DNA from 2 places in the Peribacillus sp. B2I2 genome. Region 2 is predicted to be linked to the other one. Evidence: riboswitches for the same ligand, from Rfam matches in the RefSeq annotation. Region 2 holds a riboswitch; the other holds the start of a gene.
What was found. A riboswitch is a leader RNA that binds a small molecule or an ion and turns the genes downstream of it on or off. The one in region 2 is predicted to bind glycine.

Region 1 (3,164 bases), 3.0 Mb from region 2:
GACTTGACGCCATGAATGATTTCTTCCATTTCTTTCAATGGCTCGATGCGGCCAAAAAAGTTCGGATATTGCACAATCACTCCTGCAATATCATCATTCACCAACTCCCTTAAGGCCGCCATATCCGTCACACCGTCTTTATAAGGAATTTCGATCACTTCCACGCGTTGTCCTTTCGCATAGGTCTTTACGACTTCTCTTGATTCAGGATGAACCGTCCCTGAAATGAGAATCTTCTTGCGTCGTGTGTGACCTGAAGCAAGCATGGCTGCTTCAGCTAGCGCTGTCCCGCCGTCATACATGGAGGAGTTAGCCACATCCATACCCGTCAATTCACAAATCATCGTTTGATATTCAAAGATGGCCTGAAGCTCGCCCTGTGAAATTTCAGGCTGATAGGGTGTATAAGCCGTATAAAACTCAGAACGGGAAAGAACATGATCGACGATGACCGGTGCATAATGGTCATAGACACCCGCACCAAGGAAGGAAGCATAGTTTTTAAGATCCGCATTCTTGGAAGCAAGCCTTGATAATTCTTTCATTAAGGCAGGTTCCGATTTAGCGGGCTTGATATCGTATTCGCCTTGAAAACGAACACTTTCAGGGATATCATTGAAAAGTTCTTCAACAGTAGGTACACCTATCACTTCAAGCATTTCTTGTTTATCTTGCTCTGTCATGGGTAAATAACGATGTTTCATCTAATGACCATTCCCCTCTATTTACGTGGTTTTTTATAAAAAGGTGTTTGTATGATAACGGCTTTCAAACGTTTGGATCGGATTTCCACTTCGACTTCCGCATCCAGCACCGAAAATTCCTTATCGATAAGTGCCAATCCTACGTTTTTCTTCAACGTTGGTGATTGGGTACCAGTCGTGACCTCGCCAATGACTTTGTCCCCGCTGTAGACCTTATACCCATGACGTGGAATACCACGGTCAATCATTTCAATTCCCATAAGCTTGCGGGGAGCCCCTTTCTCCTTTTGTTCAGCAAGAACGGCTTTCCCGAAAAAATCTGCTTCCTTATCCACTTTTACCGCAAAACCGATCCCGGCTTCTATTGGGGTGATGTCCGCTGAAAGTTCCTGCCCATACAGTGGCAGCTTCGCTTCAAAACGCAGGGTATCACGAGCACCTAAACCAATCGGCTGAATCCCTTCTTCCTTGCCGGCATCCAGAATCGCCTTCCAAAGGGCAGGACCGTTTTCACTATCGCTATATATCTCAAAACCATCTTCACCAGTATATCCGGTACGGGATACCATCGTGGAGATACCATTTATCATGACATTTTCCTTGAACTTGAAAAATCCAATTTCACTTAAGGCAGTATTTTCTGATAGTTTTTGTAATATCTTCTCTGCAGATGGCCCTTGAAGTGCTAGCTGTGTATAGTGACTCGATACATTCGTGATTTGGACATCTTCTGGTAGATTAGCTTGCAGCCAATCGAAATCTTTTTCTGTATTCGCTGCATTGACCACGAGCAGATAGTCGTCTTCAGCCCTCTTATAAACGATGAGATCATCAACCGTCCCGCCGTTTTCATAGCACATAGCCGTATATTGGGCACCGCCCTGTTGCAGCTTTGATATATCATTAGTCAGCATCTTCTGTAAAAAGGAAAGGCTCGCAGGACCCTTAACATCAACTTCCCCCATATGGGAAACATCGAATAACCCCGCTTTTGTACGTACGGCTTCATGTTCGTCCTTTATACCCGAAAATTGGACAGGAAGTTCCCAGCCGCCAAAATCGATCGTTTTACCGCCGCATTCACGATAAACTTCAAATAGTGGTGTTCTTTTTAAATTGGTCAAAAAATGACCCCCCTCAGATTTTTTAATTTAAATGGCTTCATTATCAAAGCTTCTTGTCATTACGCATCAGATATCCTGATTCATGATGTGAAAAAAGCACAAAAAAGGACAGAGAAAGCCCGTTTGAGCTTTTTCTCTGTCCTGAAACCTGAAAGTTTACCTATATAATAGGTTTTCCCCTTTGGTGGCCGTCCCAAAATGGGCGGCGCTCTCCAGAGTTGCGTCCAATAAGAGTTCTTTTGCCTGAGAGATTCACTGCTAAGTTTGCTCCTTCGGCGCTACATCCGTAGTCTCTCCCCTTATCTTCACCCGCATATAAATGGTCTACCAATGAAAGTAAGCGAATAAGCCCCAAGCATTAGTAAAACCTTTGAGCATCATGGAATGCATTCTCTGCCAACTCTCCTAAAACTTCAGGAACCGTTTGAATGATCTCCTTCAGTATCTTGGATAAAATAGGAGCCTGTAGCGCATACTAAGAAAACGCGAACTGCAAAACCGAAATACAAAGATTCTTTATAGCGTTTGGAAATTGGAATTTTCTAAATATACTTATATCCTACCCTAAGAAACTTATCTCTGCAATATCTTTTGAAGAGAAATATTTTTCTTACTTCACATATGAAATGTTCGGGTTTTGACCTTTTATTAAGGAAATTATGATTTAAGAGGGAGTTATTTCTATGAAAATCAATATATCCTTCAATTCTGAATGGAATGACGAGTTTCTGCAAAAGATGGAAAATGACGGTCCATGGGGAAATTGGGAGCTTTATAAGTTGGCGGTTCAAATGGAGGAAAATCTCATCATCCCTGATTTTGAGGGTTTACAGGCGCCCAAGCACCTTCCGCAGTTAACCCCGCTTCCCCACCAATTGGAAGCAGCAAAGCAAGTGGTGGAAAAGATGAATGGAAAGGCCATTTTAGCTGATGAGGTAGGGCTCGGAAAAACAATTGAAGCCGGCTTGATCCTAAAAGAATATATGATTAGAGGCCTTGTAAAAAAAGTATTGATCCTTGTACCGGCTTCACTTGTAACACAATGGGCTTTTGAATTGAATACCAAGTTTCATATTCCGGCAGTCGTTCAGAGAAAAAGTTATGTTTGGGACTCCTGTGATGTGGTCATTTCATCCATTGATACAGCGAAACGCGCTCCACATCGTGATATCATTTTCAATCAGGAATATGACTTCATCATTATTGACGAAGCTCATAAACTTAAAAATAATAAGACGAAGAACTATGAATTCGTCCAAAATCTGAAAAAGAAATTTTGTTTACTCCTGACAGCTACTCCCATTCAAAATAAAGTCGAGGAAATTTTCCACCTCGT
Region 2 (3,164 bases):
TGAAAGTTGATGCGGCTCTTAGGTCAGGCCTTGTTTTCGAATATTTGATATGGGAGATCAAGATTATGCTCCATACCCATATGAAACAGATGGCACTGATGGTCGTCACAACGGTAAATGCCTGTTCCGGTATCAGTTTGCTTAATAATGCCCCAAGTGATACAACGATTGTTGATGTAAACAAGGCATTGCTTGGAACAGCCTGTTTATTTAATTTTTCCAGTTTAGCAGGGGCTTCGCCACTCCTGCTTAACGTATAGAGTATTCGGCTTGTTGAAAATAAACCGCTGTTGCATGCAGAAGCAGCAGATGTCAAAACGACGAAGTTGATGATCCCTGCAGCTACAGGAATGCCGATTAACGCAAAGACCTCTACAAATGGGCTGCTCGTGGAATCCAGTTGAGTCCATGGGTTGACGCAGAGAATGACGAATATGGCACCCACATAGAAAAGTAAAATCCGGACAGGGATTTTATTAATGGCAGACGGAATGTTCTTTCTCGGGTTCGCCGTTTCTGCTGCGGAAACCCCGACCAATTCGACACCTACAAAGGAGAAGACGACCAACTGTAAAGATAACAGGAATCCGGAAATGCCATTGGGGAACATGCCTCCATGATTCCATAGGTTCGTTAGGGAAACCGTTCCGGTATTGGTATTGAAGCCGATGATCAATAAGATGATACCTACGATAATCAAGGCGATGATCGTGATTACTTTAATGATGGCAAACCAGAATTCCAATTCGCCAAATAACTTAACGGTCAATAGGTTCAATCCTAACAGGATGACCAGGCATATTAGAGCCGGAATCCATTGAGGGATATCGAACCAGTATTGTATATAGACACCGACAGCTATGATATCGGCCATTGCGGTCATGATCCAACAGAACCAATAGGTCCAACCGGTCACGAAGCCAGCCCATGGACCGACATATTCGGTTGCGAATTCAGTGAATGACGTATACCCTGCATTGGATAAGAGCAATTCGCCTAGGGCCCTCATCACAAAAAACAAAGCAATCCCTATTATCAGATAGGAGAAGATGATGGATGGACCTGCCAATTGTATGGCTTTTCCGGATCCTAAAAATAAACCGGTACCAATTGTTCCTCCTATTGCAATCAGTTGTACATGACGATTTTTTAAATCTCTTTTTAATTCTTGTTTAGCCAATTCGTACGCCCCCGTCTTTTATGGTCTTGATAGTGAATGATTTCAAACCTGCTTGGTCTTGGAGAGAGGGACGTGATTTTTCGCCCAGCTTGCATTTCCCAATGGCTTTTTTCACGAGTGTTGTTTCCGTCCAATCACAAAGTGGACAATAAAAAAAGAGATTGGATAATACCAATCTCTTAAAGGGTTCAGAATAACAATTTATCATTCGTTACTCTTCTGTCCTTTTGCCTGAGATTGTGAATCCTTCGGCGCTGCATCTTGTACAGTCTCTCCAGAAGCTGCTCCTGCTATAGTGTCATCCATAGCGTTCATCGCTTGCTTGTATGCGGTTGTGTGAAAATGTCAGTCAGTGATAATCTTCCACTGCTAAATCATTCATTATACTTATAAAATAATATTGGAATTCTATCATTTATTTTTTCGGAGGTCAACAAATTTTTGCATTTACAACACTTCTTGAAATGGTTTAAATTTTTATAAACATTCACTTGCGAAGGTTTGAATGGGCTCCAATCAGAAGTGATTGTTTCCTGCTCTTTTTGTACTATCACTATTATAAAATACTGATCATCACTTTTTTAAAATGATAATTTTTGATTGGGAATATCAACAAGATATTTTTGGCAACTGTTTATTTGAAAAATACATTTGTATTTTTACAGAATATTTACTATTATAAGATAAGAAAACAAAATTAAAGTGTTATGCAAATGATTAGGATAAAGCATTTTTAACCGCAATAATAATAGAGAGTCGATTGGTGGAAAGGATATTAATATCCTTTCCGCTAATATTGCATCTGGGGGAGTTAAACATGTCAAATAAGGAATTAAAGAGAGGGCTGGAGGCACGTCATATTCAAATGATAGCCTTGGGCGGAACCATCGGGGTTGGGTTATTCATGGGATCGGCGAGCACGATCAAATGGACTGGGCCCTCTGTAATGCTCGCTTATGCCATCGCAGGTATATTTATATTTTTCATCATGCGCTCTATGGGGGAGATGCTATATTTAGAACCGACTACAGGTTCTTTTGCAACCTTTGCGAGCAGCTATATACATCCTTTGGCTGGTTATATGACTGCTTGGAGCAATTGGTTTCAATGGGTAATCGTCGGAATGTCCGAAATCATCGCCGTTGGAATGTATATGCAGTATTGGTTCCCGGAGTTACCGGCTTGGATACCAGGTGTGGTCGCCATGATCATCTTGGGGGCGGCAAACCTCATTTCCGTAAAATCTTTCGGGGAATTTGAGTTTTGGTTTGCGCTTATAAAAATAATTACGATTGTATTGATGATCATTGCCGGTTTTGGCCTTATTTTCTTTGGCATAGGGAATGGGGGGGATGCGATTGGATTATCGAATCTTTGGGCAAATGGCGGCTTCTTTACGGGAGGTTGGACAGGATTCTTCTTTGCGCTTTCCCTTGTCGTGGCTTCCTATCAAGGCGTTGAGCTTATCGGCATCACAGCCGGAGAAGCGAAAGATCCAACAAAGACCGTAACAAAAGCGATCCAATCAATCATATGGCGCATTCTAATTTTCTATATTGGCGCTATCTTCGTCATCGTGACGGTTTATCCTTGGGATAAACTGGATGACATCGGAAGTCCATTCGTTTCAACCTTTGCTAAAATCGGTATCACTGCAGCGGCAGGCATCATTAACTTTGTCGTAATCACTGCCGCAATGTCTGGATGCAACAGTGGGATTTTCAGTGCAGGGCGTATGCTTTACACTCTAGCATTGAATGGCCAAGCTCCTAAAATCTTTGCAAAAGTATCTAAAAATGGAGTGCCGGCATATTGTACGATTGCTGTATTATTAGGATTGGGCATCGGGGTTATCCTGAATTACCTTGCACCGCCGCAATTATTCCTTTATGTGTACAGTGCGAGTGTTTTACCCGGGATGATTCCATGGTTTGTCTTACTTATCAGTGAGCTTAAATTCAGAAAGGTAAATGCTGTTGAAATG

Region 1: it holds a riboswitch for glycine, as region 2 does, so the genes downstream of both, gcvT (glycine cleavage system aminomethyltransferase GcvT) here and ABIE66_RS03285 (hypothetical protein) in region 2, are expected to answer to the same signal.

The regions. Positions count from the first base shown of each region.
Region 1 is NZ_JBGCCB010000001.1:3,667,589-3,670,752, forward strand. Features, by position in the region: gene gcvPA (aminomethyl-transferring glycine dehydrogenase subunit GcvPA) at 1-704, opposite strand, end outside; gene gcvT (glycine cleavage system aminomethyltransferase GcvT) at 722-1,828, opposite strand; glycine riboswitch at 1,963-2,046, opposite strand; glycine riboswitch at 2,050-2,137, opposite strand; gene ABIE66_RS18075 (DEAD/DEAH box helicase) at 2,512-3,164, shown strand, end outside.
Region 2 is NZ_JBGCCB010000001.1:658,402-661,565, forward strand. Features, by position in the region: gene ABIE66_RS03280 (amino acid permease) at 1-1,180, opposite strand, end outside; gene ABIE66_RS03285 (hypothetical protein) at 1,173-1,388, opposite strand; glycine riboswitch at 1,390-1,468, opposite strand; gene ABIE66_RS03290 (amino acid permease) at 1,998-3,164, shown strand, end outside.